2 regions of the Streptomyces nigra genome follow, and region 2 is predicted to be linked to the other one. Evidence: riboswitches for the same ligand, from Rfam matches in the RefSeq annotation. Region 2 holds a riboswitch; the other holds the start of a gene.
What was found. Region 2 has a riboswitch for S-adenosylmethionine ahead of thrC (threonine synthase). Riboswitches for the same ligand answer to the same signal wherever they lie in the genome.

Region 1 (8,067 bases), 1.4 Mb from region 2:
CGTCCAGGACGCAGACGTCGATCCCGCCCTTGTCCAGCTCCTTGATGACGGCGGCCGGCGTCGCGCACTCCACGAACTCCACCACCGGCACGTCCGGTGCGGGCCGTCGCCCGGTGGCGAGCCGCACCTGCTCGCGGGTGTTGGAGTCGTCGCTGTAGACCAGCACCGTGGCGGTCGGCTGCATGGGTTCCTCCGTGACGTCGGCGTCGTAAGGACAGGGCCCGTTGGGCCGGATGCTACTCCCTTGAACACCACGTCAACACCGGTATGAACGGGGAAGACACTCCGAACGGCACCCCCCGGAGTGAGGGCGGGATAAGCGACCGACATAATGTCGGTCGTGGCGACAGCAACGACAGTAGAAACCGGGCACGCGCACCCGTCGGTCAACAGGCCGAACCTCACCAGCGTCGGAACCATCATCTGGCTGAGTTCCGAGCTGATGTTCTTCGCGGCCCTCTTCGCGATGTACTTCACCCTGCGATCGGTGACGGGACCCGAGTTCTGGGCAGAGAAGGCCGAGGCCTTGAACTTCCCGTTCTCGGCGACGAACACCACGATCCTGGTGCTCTCCTCACTCACCTGCCAGCTCGGCGTCTTCGCCGCCGAGCGCGGTGACGTGAAGAAGCTCCGGGGCTGGTTCATCGTCACCTTCATCATGGGTGCGATCTTCATCGGCGGTCAGGTGTACGAGTACACCGAGCTGGTCAAGCACGAGGGCCTCTCGCTCTCGTCGGACCCGTACGGCTCGGTCTTCTACCTGACCACCGGCTTCCACGGCCTGCACGTGACGGGCGGTCTCATCGCCTTCCTGCTGGTCCTCGGCCGCACCTACGCGGCCCGGAGGTTCACGCACGAACAGGCGACCGCTGCGATCGTCGTGTCCTACTACTGGCACTTCGTCGATGTCGTCTGGATCGGACTCTTCGCCACGATCTACATGATCAAGTAGCCGGGCCCGATCCCGCGCGCGTTCCACCAACGCACCTACCAGAAGCATCGACGCAGAAGATCCTGACACCGGGGTAATCCGTGAAAAAGCTCTCCGCACGACGACGCCATCCGCTGGCGGCAGTCGTCGTCCTACTCCTCGCGCTGGCGTGCACGGGGGGGCTGTACGCCGTGTTCGCGCCCGCGGACAAGGCGCAGGCCGAGGAATCCGCCCAGTCCCTCACCATCGAGGAGGGCAAGAAGCTCTACACCGTCGGCTGCGCCAGCTGCCACGGAACCGATGGTCAGGGCACCTCCGACGGTCCGAGCCTGGTCGGCGTCGGCGCCGCCGCCGTGGACTTCCAGGTCTCGACGGGCCGCATGCCGGCCGCCACCTCCCAGGCCGCCCAGGTCCCGCGGAAGAAGAACATCTACTCGCAGGCCGAGATCGACCAGCTCGCGGCGTTCGTCGCCTCGCTGGGTGCCGGTCCCTCCGTCCCGACGAAGGACCAGTACGACCCCGAGGGCGCGGACATCGCCAAGGGCGGTGAGCTCTTCCGCAACAACTGCGCCCAGTGCCACAACTTCACCGGCAAGGGCGGCGCCCTGACGAAGGGCAAGTACGCCCCGAGCCTGGAGGGCGTCGAGCCCAAGCACATCTACGAGGCCATGCAGACGGGCCCGCAGAACATGCCGTCCTTCCCCGACACCGTGATGTCGGAGCAGAACAAGAAGGACATCATCGCGTACCTGCACGCGGTCAACAGTGACGAGACGGAGAACCCGGGCGGTCTGGAGCTGGGCGGCCTCGGGCCGGTCAGCGAGGGCCTCTTCGCCTGGATCTTCGGCCTCGGTGCCCTGATCGCGATCGCCACCTGGGTCGCAGCTCGGACCGCAAAGGCCAGGAAGTCATGAGTAGCCAAGACATCCCAGAAGAGAAGCTGCCCGCTGAGCAGGGCGCCCACGTCGCGGTGGCGGACGAGAAGCACCCGTTCGCCGACCCCGGGCTGCCCCCGCACGAGCACCGCATCCAGGACGTCGACGAGCGGGCCGCCAAGCGGTCCGAGCGCACCGTCGCCCTGCTGTTCACGCTCTCCATGCTGGCCACCGTCGGCTTCATCGCCTCCTACGTGGCGATCCCGCACGACAAGTCGGTCTTCGTCTTCCCGATCGGTCACCTCAACGCGCTGAACTTCGCGCTGGGCCTGACCCTCGGCGCGGCGCTGTTCTGCATCGGCGCGGGCGCGGTCCACTGGGCCCGCACCCTGATGTCCGACGTGGAGGTGGCGGACGAGCGGCACCCGATCGCCGCCGAGCCGGACGTCAAGGCCAAGGTCATGGCCGACTTCCGGCAGGGCGCCAAGGAGTCGGCGCTGGGCCGCCGCAAGCTGATCCGCAACACGATGTTCGGCGCGCTGGCCCTGTTCCCGCTCTCCGGCGTCGTCCTGCTGCGCGACCTCGGCCCGCTGCCCGGCACCAAGCTGCGCCACACGCTGTGGTCCAAGGGCAAGCTGCTCGTCAACATGAACACGAACGAGCCGCTGCGTCCCGAGGACGTCGCGGTCGGTTCGCTGACCTTCGCCAAGCCCGAGGGCCTGGAGGAGCACGACCACGAGTTCCAGAACGAGATCGCCAAGGCTGCCCTGATGATCATCCGGCTCCAGCCGGACGACATCAAGGACAAGCAGGAACTCGACTGGTCCTACCAGGGCATCGTCGCGTACTCGAAGATCTGCACCCACGTGGGCTGCCCGATCTCCCTGTACGAGCAGCAGACGCACCACGCGCTCTGCCCCTGCCACCAGTCCACCTTCGACCTCTCCGACGGCGCCAAGGTCATCTTCGGCCCGGCCGGTCACCCCCTGCCGCAGCTGCGCATCGGTGTGAACGACGAGGGCTACCTCGAGGCGCTCGGCGACTTCACGGAGCCCGTCGGTCCTGCATTCTGGGAGCGCGGATGAGCACTTCAGAGACCACCGAGTCCCGCTCTCGCGGGAAGGCGCCGGCCGGCGAGCGAGTCGCCGACTGGGCCGACGGCCGCCTGGGGATCTACTCCCTGGCCAAGGCCAACATGCGCAAGATCTTCCCCGACCACTGGTCGTTCATGCTGGGTGAGGTCTGCCTCTACAGCTTCATCATCATCATCCTCACGGGTGTGTATCTGACGCTGTTCTTCCACCCGTCGATGAACGAGGTGGAGTACCACGGCAGCTACGTCCCGCTGCAGGGCCAGCTGATGTCGGAGGCGTTCAGCTCCACGCTGCACATCTCCTTCGACGTCCGCGGCGGTCTGCTCATCCGGCAGATCCACCACTGGGCGGCGCTGATCTTCCTCGCCGGCATGTTCGTGCACATGATGCGCGTGTTCTTCACGGGCGCGTTCCGCAAGCCGCGTGAGATCAACTGGCTGTTCGGCTTCCTGCTGTTCGTCCTGGGCATGTTCACCGGATTCACCGGCTACTCGCTCCCGGACGACCTGCTCTCCGGCACCGGTGTCCGCTTCACCGAGGGCGCGATCCTGTCCATGCCGATCGTCGGCACGTACATCTCGTTCTTCCTCTTCGGCGGCGAGTTCCCGGGCGTCGACTTCGTGGCCCGGTTCTACTCGATCCACATCCTGCTGCTGCCGGGCATCATGCTCGGCCTGGTCGTCGGCCACCTGATCCTGGTCTTCTACCACAAGCACACGCAGTTCGCGGGTCCCGGAAAGACCAACAAGAACGTCGTCGGCATGCCGCTGCTGCCGGTCTACATGGCCAAGGCCGGAGGCTTCTTCTTCCTGGTCTTCGGTGTCATCGCGGTCATCGCGGCGATCGCGCAGATCAACCCGGTCTGGGCCATCGGCCCCTACCGTCCGGACATGGTCTCCACCGGCGCCCAGCCCGACTGGTACATGGGCTTCGCCGAGGGTCTGGTCCGGTACATGCCGGGCTGGGAGATCAACCTGTGGGGTCACACGCTGGTCCTCGGCGTGTTCATCCCGCTGGTGCTGTTCGGCGTGGTCCTCGCGGCGATCGCGGTCTACCCGTTCATCGAGTCCTGGGTCACCGGCGACAAGCGCGAGCACCACATCCTGGACCGCCCGCGGAACGCCCCGACGCGTACCGCGTTCGGCGTCGCCTGGATCACGGTGTACATGATCGGTCTGGTCGGCGGTGGCAACGACCTGTGGGCCACCCACTTCCACCTGTCGATCAACGCGGTCACCTGGTTCGTCCGGATCAGCTTCTTCGTCGGACCGGTCCTCGCGTTCATCATCACCAAGCGGATCTGCCTCGGCCTGCAGCGCCGGGACAAGGACAAGGTGCTGCACGGCCGCGAGTCGGGCATCATCAAGCGCCTGCCGCACGGTGAGTTCATCGAGATCCACGAGCCGCTCAGCCAGGACGCGACGTACACGCTCACCGCGCACGAGCAGTACAAGCCGGCCGAGATCGGCCCGACGGTCGACGAGAACGGCGTCGAGCGCAAGGTGAAGGCGTCCGAGAAGCTGCGCGCCAAGCTCAGCAAGTCGTACTACGGCCCGGACGGCCAGATCCCCAAGCCGACCGTCGAGGAGTACAAGGAGATCACGAGCGGCCACGGCCACCACTGATCGCTGCACCGCCACACACGGCAGAAGGGTCCCGTCCGGTCTTCGGACGGGGCCCTTCTCCGTGTCCGGCGCCTGGATAGGGTGGACCTCGTTGAGACCGATGTCCCGAAGTGCGGGACACCTGACCCTGGAGCGGCTTATGAGCGCTGTGACCCCCGCTGGAGGCGACACCGCGGCGGGCCGTTCCTGGCCCGAGGTGCTGAGCGCCCTGCTGGCCGGTCGGGACCTGAGCGCCGCCGACACCGCCTGGGCGATGGACCGGTTCATGAGCGGCGAGGCGTCCGACGCGCAGATCGCCGGGTTCATGGTCGCCCTGCGCGCCAAGGGCGAGACGGTCGAGGAGATCAACGGCCTGGTCGAGGCGATGTACGCCCACGCCCAGCCCCTGCACATCCCGGGCCCGGCCGTGGACATCGTCGGCACCGGCGGCGACCGGGCCAAGACGGTCAACATCTCCACCATGTCCGCCGTCGTGATCGCCGGGACCGGCGCCAAGGTCGTCAAGCACGGCAACCGCGCCTCCTCCTCGGCGAGCGGATCCTCCGACGTGCTGGAGAAGCTCGGCATCAACCTGGACCTGTCACCCGAAGGGGTGGCGCGGGTCGTGGACGAGGCCGGGATCACCTTCTGCTTCGCCGCCAAGTTCCACCCCTCGATGCGGTTCGTCGGCGGGGTGCGCCGGGACCTCGGCATCCCGACCTCGTTCAACCTGCTCGGCCCGCTCACCAACCCGGCCCGGGTCAGCGCGTCGGCCATCGGCTGCTTCGACACGCGGATGGCCGGGCTGATGGCCGGCGTCCTCGCCGAGCGCGGCTCGTCCGCCCTGGTGTTCCGGGGCGACGACGGCCTCGACGAGCTGACGACGACGGCCACCTCCCGGGTGTGGGTCGTCCGCGACGGCACGGTCCGCGAGGAGGGCTTCGACCCGCGGGACGTCGGCCTCGAACTGGTGCCGGTGGAGGCCCTGCGCGGCGCCGACGCCTCCTACAACGCGGAGGTCGCCCGGCGGCTGCTGGACGGCGAGACGGGCCCGGTGCGGGACGCCGTCCTGCTCAACTCGGCCGCCGCGCTGGTCGCGTTGGAGCCCGCGGACGCCCCGCTCGCCGAGCAGATCCGGCTCGGCATGGCGAAGGCCGCCGAGTCCATCGACTCGGGCGCGGCCAAGCGGACGCTGGAGCGGTGGGTGGCCGCCAGCAACGCCTGACAGGCACCTCGTCGTCCCGCGATCCGGACATGGGTTGCGGGACGACGATCATCTCGGTACGTTCCCGTACCAGGTCATGAGTGACAGTCATGAGGCCCCGGCCGACTGTCCGGCAACCCTCCGTCCGTGGCGGGGTGCCCCGGGTGAGGACCAGGCCGCAGGCAGCGAGGTCTGCGGCAAGCGCGGATCCCTCACGATTCCAGGGATCCTGGTCGTCGAGGAGTCTTCCGTGAGCAAGCGAATGCGATAGGGCCGCCGAGCCCCGCCTCCGCGCACCCTTCTTCACTTTCCCCTTCCTCTCACGGGAGTTCCGCCATGTCCGTCTCCACCGCTGCCTCCGCCCAGGACGTTTGTGCCCCGCTGCCCGTTCTGGGTGCCGATGTCACCGTTCCGCTCGTCACCGGGGGCGAGGTGGCCTACGCGGCCCTCGACTACGCCGCGAGCGCCCCCGCCCTCCAGCGCGTCTGGGACGACGTGGCCGCCTACGCGCCGTACTACGGCAGCGTCCACCGGGGCGCCGGGTACCTCTCGCAGCTCTCCACCGACCTGTTCGAGAACGCCCGGCGCACGGTCGCCGAGTTCCTCGGCTGCCGCGAGGACGACCAGGTCGTCTTCACGCGCTCCACCACCGACTCGCTCAACCTGCTCGCCGCCGCGCTCCCGGTCGGCTGCGAGGTCTTCGTCTTCGAGACCGAGCACCACGCGTCCCTGCTGCCCTGGCGGGACGCCCGCGTCACCTACCTCGACGCGCCCCGCACGCCCGGTGAGGCGGTACGGACCCTGGAGCACGCCCTGGCCGACCGCGAGCCCCACGGCCCGGCCCTGGTCTGTGTCACCGGCGCCTCCAACGTCACCGGCGAGCTGTGGCCCGTACGGGAGCTGGCGGCGGCCGCGCACGCGCACGGCGCCCGGATCGTGCTCGACGCGGCGCAGCTCGCCCCGCACCACCCGGTGAACGTGCGCGACCTGGACGTCGACTGGGTCGCCTTCTCCGGGCACAAGCTGTACGCCCCGTTCGGCACCGGCGTCCTCGCGGGCCGCGCGGACTGGCTGCGGGCGGCCGGGCCGTACCTCGCGGGCGGCGGCGCCAGCCGGTCGGTGACCCGGCGCGAGGACGGGGGAGTGGACGTCGAGTGGCACGACAGCGCCGCCCGCCACGAGGCCGGCTCCCCGAACGTCATCGGCGCCTACGCCGTCGCCTCCGCCTGCAAGGCGCTCACCGAGGCCGGCTTCGACAGCCTGGTCGCCCGGGAGCGGCAGCTGATCGAGAAGGTGCGCACCGGCCTCGCCGAGGTGCCCGAGGTCCGGGTGCTGTCCCTCTTCGGGGACGACGCCCCGCGCGTGGGCGTCATCTCGTTCGTCGTCGAGGGCTGGAACAGCTCGCACTTCGCCGCCGCCCTGTCCGCCGAGTACGGCATCGGCGTCCGCGACGGGCTGTTCTGCGCCCACCCGCTGGTGCGGACCCTGCTGGGCGGCGACCCGCAGACGCAGGGGGAGTGCGGCGCCCCGGAGGCGGCGCCCGGCGAGAAGTCCCTCAACGCGATCCGGGTCAGCTTCGGCGCCGGGACGCCGGACGAGCACGTCGAGCGGTTCGTGACGGCCGTGAAGGAGCTGGTGACGGACGGCGCCCGATGGAACTACCGGACCGAGAACGGCCGTTGCGTGCCCGACACCTCCGCCTGAGCGGGCCGTGCCCGGCGGCGCGCGGGCGCCGCCGGGACACCCCGGCTCAGCTGTCCAGGCCGATGGCGAACGCGGCCTCCAGGTCGTGCTGCGAGTACGTGCGGAAGGCGACGTGCGTGTCGGTGCCCTCGACGCCGGGGATCTTGCTGATCCGGCCCGGGATGACCTCGGCCAGGTCCTCGTGCCGCTTCACCCGCACCATGGCGATCAGGTCGTAGGTCCCGGTGACCGAGAAGACCTCGCTGACGCTGTCCAGCGACGCGATCTGCTCGGCGATCTCGGGGATCCGGTCCACGCTGGTCTTGATGAGGACGATCGCGGTGATCACGGCTGGTTCTCTCCCTCAGGGGCCGGAGCTCGGGTGGGTTTCACTCTAGTGCGCCGCCCGAAGCACGCCCACGCGTAGCCGAAGCCCAGGCCGAAGCCCACCAGGTGGGCCAGGTACGCCACCCCCGGGCCCGGTCCGGCCTGCCGTGCCGCGACCCACTGGACGGCCACCCAGAAGGGGAGCACCACCCAGGCGGGGAAGCGCAGCGGCAGGAAGAGCAGGAACGGCAGCAGGCTGGTCACCCGGGCCGTGGGGAACAGGAACAGGAACGCGCCGAGGACCGCCGAGATCGCCCCGGACGCGCCGACCAGGGGCTGGACCGAGTCG
Region 2 (8,067 bases):
ATCTGGTTGACCCGGCCCTGGACCTGCTCGGAGGAGCCGGCACCGTCGACGATGGTGGTCTCGTCCTTGGTGATGACGACCTTGCGGGCCTTGCCCAGGAGGTCCAGGGAGGTGTTCTCCAGCTTGAGACCGACCTCCTCGGAGATGACCTCGCCACCGGTGAGGATGGCGATGTCGTTCAGCATCGCCTTGCGGCGGTCGCCGAAGCCCGGGGCCTTGACCGCGACGGACTTGAAGGTGCCGCGGATCTTGTTGACGACCAGGGTCGACAGGGCCTCGCCCTCGACGTCCTCGGCGATGATCAGCAGCGGCTTGCCCGACTGCATGACCTTCTCCAGGAGCGGGAGCAGGTCCTTGACGTTGGCGATCTTGGAGTTCGCGATCAGGATGTACGGGTCGTCGAGAACGGCCTCCATACGCTCCATGTCGGTGGCGAAGTACGCCGAGATGTAGCCCTTGTCGAAGCGCATACCCTCGGTGAGCTCCAGCTCCAGACCGAAGGTCTGGGACTCCTCGACGGTGATGACGCCTTCCTTGCCGACCTTGTCCATGGCCTCGGCGATGAGCTCGCCGATCTGGGTGTCGGCGGCGGAGATGGAGGCCGTGGAAGCGATCTGCTCCTTGGTCTCGACATCCTTGGCCTGCTCGAGCAGGGCGGCGCTGACGGCCTCGACGGCACGCTCGATGCCGCGCTTGAGGGCCATCGGGTTGGCGCCGGCGGCGACGTTGCGCAGGCCCTCCTTGACCAGGGCCTGGGCGAGGACGGTCGCGGTGGTCGTACCGTCACCGGCGACGTCGTCCGTCTTCTTGGCGACTTCCTTGACCAGCTCGGCGCCGATCTTCTCGTACGGGTCCTCGAGCTCGATCTCCTTGGCGATGGAGACACCATCGTTGGTGATCGTGGGGGCGCCCCACTTCTTCTCGAGGACGACGTTGCGGCCCTTGGGGCCGAGCGTCACCTTGACGGCGTCCGCGAGCTGGTTCATGCCGCGCTCGAGGCCGCGCCGCGCCTCCTCGTCGAACGCGATGATCTTGGCCATGTGAAGTGGTCCCTCCAGGACTGGGGGTGATTCCTTCGGACCGCGCCCGCGCCCGCGACGGACGGCTCGCCGGCCGCGTGGTTCCTTGCCCCACCTGGCCTGCGGGCCTCACCGACCCGGTCCTCCTTTGTCACTCTCACCTTCAGAGTGCTAACGCCAATGATTAGCACTCGGGGTACGAGAGTGCAAGGCGCCCGCGCTGCGCGCCCGTCGCGCACAGGGGCGCGCGGGCACGGCGAAGGGCCCGCGCCCCCAGGAGGCGCGGGCCCTTCGAAGAAGAACGTCGCTGCTGTTCGTCGACGCGTGCTTCAGCCGGTCGCCAGCCGGACCATGTCCGCCTGCGGCCCCTTCTGACCCTGCGAGATCTCGAAATCGACCCGCTGGCCCTCTTCCAGGGTGCGGTAACCGTCCATCTGGATCGCGCTGTAGTGGACGAAAACATCCGCACCACCGTCGACCGCGATGAAGCCGTACCCCTTCTCCGCGTTGAACCACTTGACGGTGCCCTGAGCCATGCCTAACTCCCCTATTACTGGCCCTTGCACAGATCCACACTTCGCGGATCCGGGTCAGACCTCACCCCCCAATCGGTCGGGGGCGTGCGCCGGAACGCGTCGACCGCGGCTGAATGTATCTGCCCAACTGCCGTCTGCAACAGGTCAATCGGACGAGAAATCCGGGCACGACCGGTCGGGAATGTGGGGACAATTCCGCTGACTTCGCGTCAAGTCCGGCCGGACAAACGGGGCATGAGTCGCAAAAGGGCCGCGCACTTTGGCTACTTCTTGTCGGGCCGGCGGCACGCATCAAAGGCGGCCGGTCCGTGAACCGGCGGTGCGTTCCCCAACTGTACCCCGCTCAATCACACAGAATTGCCTCCTCCGTTTCTCTCACGGAGGAGGCAATTCGATGAACGCTCGGTGACTGAGGTTACCGAAGGTAATGTTCAGTCATCCGGTCAGCCGCCGGCGACGGCCGGAATGATGGAGACACCGGCGCCGTCCGGAGTGGCGGTCTCCAGACCCTGCTCGAAACGCACGTCGTCGTCGTTCACGTACACGTTCACGAAGCGGCGGAGCTTGCCCTGGTCGTCCAGCACACGGGCGGCGATCCCCGTGTGGTTCTTCTCCAGGTCGGAGATGACCTCGGCCAGGGTCGCGCCCTCGGCGGCGACCTCGGCCCGACCGCCGGTGTAGGTGCGCAGGATGGTCGGGATGCGAACGGTCACGCTCATGCGAGGCCAGCCTCTCGGAAGGAGTCAAGGTTGGGACGAATCGTCGCGGTGAGGCCCGTACCCGCCACCGCGTCCAGCGTCTTCAGGCCGTCACCGGTGTTCAGGACGACCGTGGTCTTGGTGGGGTCGAGCACCCCGCTCTCGATGAGCTTCTTCGTGACGCCCACCGTCACACCGCCCGCGGTCTCGGCGAAGACGCCCTCCGTGCGCGCGAGCAGCTTGATCGCCTGCACGATCTCGGCGTCCGTCACGTCCTCCACCGCACCGCCCGTGCGGCGCGCGATGTCCAGGACGTAGGGGCCGTCGGCCGGGTTGCCGATGGCGAGCGACTTGGCGATGGTGTCCGGCTTCTGCGGGCGGACCACGTCGTGCCCCGCCTTGAAGGCGGTGGACACCGGCGAGCAGCCCTCGGCCTGGGCACCGAAGATCTTGTACGGCTTGTCCTCGACCAGCCCGAGCTTGATCAGCTCCTGGAGGCCCTTGTCGATCTTGGTGAGCTGGGAGCCGGAGGCGATCGGGACGACCAGCTGGTCCGGCAGGCGCCAGCCGAGCTGCTCGCAGATCTCGTACGCGAGCGTCTTGGAGCCCTCGGCGTAGTACGGCCGCAGGTTGACGTTCACGAAGCCCCAGCCCTCACCGGCCGGGTCGCCGATCAGCTCGGAGCAGAAACGGTTCACGTCGTCGTAGTTGCCCTCGATGCCGACAAGCTCGCCGCCGTAGATCGCGGCCATGACGACCTTGCCCTGCTCCAGGTCGTGCGGGATGAACACGCACGAGCGGAGGCCGGCGCGGGCCGCGGCGGCGCCCACGGCGCCGGCCAGGTTGCCCGTCGAGGAGCAGGACAGGGTGGTGAAGCCGAAGGCGCGCGCGGCCTCCAGGGCCTGCGCGACCACGCGGTCCTTGAAGCTGTGCGTCGGGTTGCCGGAGTCGTCCTTGACGTACAGGCCGCCGGTGACGCCCAGTTCGCGGGCGAGGTTGTCGGCCTTGACGAGCTTGGTCCAGCCGGGGTTGATGTTCGGCTTGTCCGCCACGTCGGCCGGGACGGGCAGCAGGGGCGCGTAGCGCCAGATGTTCGCGGGGCCCGCCTCGATGCGCTGACGGAGCTTCTCGGTGTCGTAGCCGGAGAAGTCGTAGGCGATCTCGAGCGGGCCGAAACACTCCTCGCAGGCGAAGACCGGGCCGAGCGGGACGCGGTGGCCGCACTCGCGACAGGAGAGCGCCGCTGCGGGGCCGAGGTCTACGGTGGAGTCGGTGCTGCTTGCAACAGTCTGCACAGCCATGTGAGGCGAGGCCCTTTCTCCTCATCTTCCTCACGACGCATCTCGCCGTGAGACGGATTTGGCACCTTCCCTAGCCGGGAGCCTCGCGAGGACGATCAACGGTGACGATCGACGCTGATCTACGAGAACCGACTGGAGGGTTGCCGGGGCTTCATCGGGCCGTGTCCCTCTGCCCCTCTGGATGAGCGGTATGCGGTTGTACTGCGGTTGTGAACCCGGGCGACCCTGACATGCGATGGTCACTCGCGTTGTTCAAGACTGTAACCGAAGGCCAGGACAGTTGAGAGAGCCGTCCGAACCGCGAGATGGATCACCGACGTCGTTCGACAGTGAGGAGCCGCCGACCGTGCTGGAAGAAGTCGAGCGCTGGCTGATCAGCCGCTCCTGGTCCCTGGCCGACCGCCCGCTGCACCATGTCCTGGCCGCCAAGCAGCGCAGCGGCCAGTCGGTGTCGGTCGTCCTGCCCGCGCTCAACGAGGAGGAGACGGTCGGCGACATCGTCGCGATCATCGCCCACGACCTGGTGCACCAGGTGCCGCTGGTCGACGAGATCGTCGTCGTCGACTCCGGGTCCACCGACCGCACCGCCGAGGTCGCCGCGGCGGCCGGCGCGCGGGTCGTGCACCGCGACGACATCCTGCCCCGCGTCCCGGCCGTGCCCGGCAAGGGCGAGGTGCTGTGGCGGTCGCTGCTGGTCACGGGCGGGGACATCGTCTGCTTCGTCGACGCCGACCTGCGCGAGTTCTCCTCGGACTTCGTCCTCGGCATCGTCGGGCCGCTGCTCACCGACCCCGGGGTCGACCTGGTCAAGGCGATGTACGACCGCCCGCTCGGCGGCGCCTCCGGGCAGGGCGGCCGCGTCACCGAACTGATGGCCCGCCCGCTGCTGAACATGCACTGGCCGCAGCTGGCCGGATTCGTACAGCCCCTCGGCGGCGAGTACGCGGCCCGGCGCAGCCTGCTTGAGCAGCTGCCCTTCCCGGTCGGGTACGGCGTCGAGCTGGGCATGCTGGTGGACGCCCTGCATCTGGTGGGACTGGACGCTCTCGCGCAGGTGGACGTGGGGGTGCGCAAGCACCGGCACCAGGACGGGCAGGCGCTGGGCCGGATGTCCGCGGCGATCTACCGCACCGCCCAGCTGCGGCTGGCGCGCGGGCATCTGGTGCGTCCGGCGCTGACCCAGTTCGAGCGCGGCGCCGACGGTTTCGAGCCTCGGACGTACTCGGTGGACACCGAGGAGCGCCCGCCGATGGTGGAGATCGCGGAGTACGCGACGCGCAGGGTCGCGTGAACGCCGGGCACCGGCCGTATACAGCGCGTGCGTGAGCCCCCACTGAGCCGAACCGTACGTTTGAGCGTTTCCGGGCCGGGCTAGGTTGAGGCGTATGGCTTCCCCGCAGACTGCTGCCAAGGTACTGGTCGCCTCGAACCGCGGCCCGGTCTCCTACGAGGTGCGCGACGACGGTTCGCTGCACAGCAAGAGGGGCGGCGGCGGAATGGTCTCCGGGCTGTCGGCGATCGGGCCGGACGCGGGCGCCCTGTGGGTGTGCTCGGCGCTGTCCGACGGCGACCGGGAGGCGGTGCGCCGCGGGGCCGGCGAGGACGGCGTGCTGATGCTGGACATCCCGGCGGACGTGCACGCGGACGCGTACAACGGCATCGCGAACTCGGTCCTGTGGTTCGTGCACCACATGCTCTACCAGACCCCGCTGGAGCCGGTCTTCGACGCGGAGTTCCGGCGCCAGTGGGCCTCGTACGAGACCTACAACCGCGCCTTCGCCGAGGCGCTGGCCGAGCGGGCGGCCCCCGGGGCGGCCGTGCTGGTCCAGGACTACCACCTGACGCTGGTGCCGGGGATGCTGCGCGAACTGCGCCCGGACGTGCGGATCGGGCACTTCTCGCACACGCCGTGGGCGCCGCCGGAGTACTTCGCGATGCTGCCCGACGACATCGCCCGGCAGGTCCTCGGCGGGATGCTCGGCGCGGACCGGCTCGGCTTCCTCACCCGGCGCTGGGCGGACGCCTTCGAGGCGTGCTGCGAGCGGTTCGCCGGCGGGCTCGGCGGCACCCGGATCGGGGTGCACGGGCTGGGCGCGGACGCGGACTTCCTGCGGGCCCGCTCGCACGAGTCCGACGTGTCCGAGCGGATGACGGCGCTGCGCGAGGAGATCGGCACCGCCCCCGACGGCTCGCCCCGCCGCACCGTCGTGCGCGTCGACCGCACCGAGCTGTCCAAGAACATCGTGCGCGGCCTGCTGGCGTACCGGCAGCTGCTCGACGACCACGCCGAGTGGCGCGAGCGCGTGGTGCACGTGGCCTTCGCCTACCCCTCGCGGCAGGACCTCGCCGTCTACCGCGACTACACGGCCGAGGTGCAGCGGGTCGCCCAGGAGATCAACGACGCCTATGGGACGCCCGGCTGGACGCCGGTCGTCCTGCACGTCAAGGACGACTTCGCCCGCTCCCTGGCCGCCTACCGGCTGGCGGACGTGGCCCTGGTCAACCCCATCCGGGACGGAATGAACCTGGTCGCCAAGGAGGTGCCGCTCGTCTCCGACGAGGGGTGCGTCCTGGTCCTGTCCCGTGAGGCCGGCGCTTTCGAGGAGCTCGGCGAGGACGCCCTCCCCGTCAACCCGTACGACGTGATCGCCACGGCCGAGGCGCTGCACGAGGCCCTGTCGGTGCCCCCGGCGGAGCGGGCGGAGCGCTCCAAGCGCCTGGCGGCCGCGGCGACGGCCCTGCCCCCCGCCCGGTGGTTCCTGGACCAGCTGAACGCGTTGACGGGGGACGGGGCGGCCTGACCGGTCAGGTTGTGGGCGTGCGGTCCGTCTTCGTGCGGTCCGCGAGGGTGCGCAGGAGTGCGACCACGCCCTCGGGGCCCGGGACCACCACGTCCGCCCGCTCGGAGAGTTCCGTGACCTCCTCGCTGCCGCTGCAGACCAGGAGGCCGGGGACGCCCTTGGCCCGCAGGTCGTCGACGGCGGCGTAGGCGGGCAGGTCGCCGAGGTCGTCTCCGGCGTACAGGACCGCCTCGGCGCCGAGGTCGTGGGCGAGGTCGCTCAGGGCCTTGCCCTTGTCCATGCCGGGCGGGCGCAGTTCGAGGACCATCCGGCCCGGTTCGACGATGAGGCCGTTGCGCTCGGCCAGGTCGGTGAGCGGGCCGCGCAGGGCGTCGAAGGTGCCCTGCGGATCGGCGGCGCGGCGCGTGTGCACGGCGACCGCGTGCCCCTTGTCCTCGATCCAGGTGCCGTCCTCGTGCTCCGCCAGCAGGGCGGGCAGGGCGGCGCGTGCGGCCGCGACCCCGGGGTGCGGGTCGGGTGCGGACAGCTCACCGCTCGCGGCGTCCCAGCGCTCGGCGCCGTAGTGCCCGAGCACCACCAGGTGCTCCAGGCCCGGGACCCCGGCGAAGCCGCCGTGGTGCACGGCCACCTCGGCGGGCCGGCCGGTGATCACGGCCACGGCGGCGACCTCGGGTGCGAGCCGGGCGAGCGCGGGCACCGCCTCCGGGTGGGCGCGCGCCTTCTCCGGGTCGGGCACGATCGGCGCGAGGGTTCCGTCGAAGTCCAGGGCGACCAGGGCGCGGGCGGGCCGGGCGAGCAGCGCGGCCAGCCCGTCCCGGCCGGGGCCGGTGGTGGGCTCCGGGAGGGCCGCGCCGGACGCGGGGGCGGACGGGGTCGGGTCGTTCGGATCGTTGTGACGGGCCATACCTGGACACTATCCAGCGGCGGGCCGGGTAGCCCTCAGCGCTCGGACCGCCTCGCGTCGCGCACCCGGCGCAGCCGGTTCACCGTCACCGGGTCGTGGGCCAGGGCCCTCGGGTCGTCCAGCAGGGCGTTGAGCAGCTGGTAGTAGCGCACCGGCGCCAGGCCCAGCTCCTCGCGTATGGCGCGCTCCTTGGCGCCGGGGCCGGGAAAGCCCCGGCGCTCCAGGGCGAGCACTGCCCGTTCGCGGTCGGCGAGGGCCGGCTCGGGCCGTTCCTGCTGCTGGTCCATGCCTGGCACCGTAACCCCCGCCACCGACAGCGGCTGCTACTCGGCGGCGTCCAGCCGGTTCGCCGTGGTCTGGAGCCGGGCCAGGACCGTCGCCGGGCTGCCGCCCGAGGTGACCGTCGCGCCGATGCTCTTCTTGACGTCCGCGCTGACCGTGGCCCAGGAGGTCCGGCCGACCGGGTAGAGCTCGGAGGACGGCAGCTGCTCCAGGAAGGGCTTGAGGTCGGCGTCCTCCTTCGCGCCGGACATCACGTGGGACGCGGAGGTGGTGACGGGGAGCAGGTCGTAGCGCCGGGAGAAGTCCAGGACGTTCTTCTCGTCGTAGACGAAGTTCAGGAACGTGCCGATCTGCTCGGCGTGGTCGTTCTGCTTGAACGCCATCATCCAGTCGGCCACGCCCATGGAGAACTTGGTGGGTCCGTCGAGGCCGGGCATGGGCACCATGCCGAACTCCACGCCCTTCTTCTCGGCCGTCTGCATCAGCGAGGGGTGCCCGTTGAGCATGCCGACGTCACCCTTGGTGA

Region 1: linked by a shared signal. The riboswitch ahead of DC008_RS09105 (aminotransferase class V-fold PLP-dependent enzyme) and the one ahead of thrC (threonine synthase) in region 2 are both predicted to bind S-adenosylmethionine.

Annotation. Positions count from the first base shown of each region.
Region 1 covers NZ_CP029043.1:1,959,061-1,967,127, reverse strand. Annotated here, with positions in the region: gene DC008_RS09135 (response regulator) at 1-184, opposite strand, end outside; gene ctaE (aa3-type cytochrome oxidase subunit III) at 332-952, shown strand; gene qcrC (cytochrome bc1 complex diheme cytochrome c subunit) at 1,033-1,845, shown strand; gene qcrA (cytochrome bc1 complex Rieske iron-sulfur subunit) at 1,842-2,891, shown strand; gene qcrB (cytochrome bc1 complex cytochrome b subunit) at 2,888-4,525, shown strand; gene trpD (anthranilate phosphoribosyltransferase) at 4,665-5,729, shown strand; SAM riboswitch class IV at 5,802-5,918, shown strand; gene DC008_RS09105 (aminotransferase class V-fold PLP-dependent enzyme) at 6,045-7,412, shown strand; gene DC008_RS09100 (Lrp/AsnC family transcriptional regulator) at 7,459-7,740, opposite strand; gene DC008_RS09095 (rhomboid family intramembrane serine protease) at 7,737-8,067, opposite strand, start outside.
Region 2 covers NZ_CP029043.1:3,374,951-3,383,017, forward strand. Annotated here, with positions in the region: gene groL (chaperonin GroEL) at 1-1,040, opposite strand, end outside; gene DC008_RS15445 (cold-shock protein) at 1,349-1,555, opposite strand; gene DC008_RS15450 (MoaD/ThiS family protein) at 1,999-2,274, opposite strand; gene thrC (threonine synthase) at 2,271-3,554, opposite strand; SAM riboswitch class I at 3,573-3,742, opposite strand; gene DC008_RS15460 (glucosyl-3-phosphoglycerate synthase) at 3,901-4,845, shown strand; gene DC008_RS15465 (alpha,alpha-trehalose-phosphate synthase (UDP-forming)) at 4,940-6,355, shown strand; gene otsB (trehalose-phosphatase) at 6,360-7,259, opposite strand; gene DC008_RS15475 (DUF3263 domain-containing protein) at 7,295-7,546, opposite strand; gene DC008_RS15480 (extracellular solute-binding protein) at 7,583-8,067, opposite strand, start outside.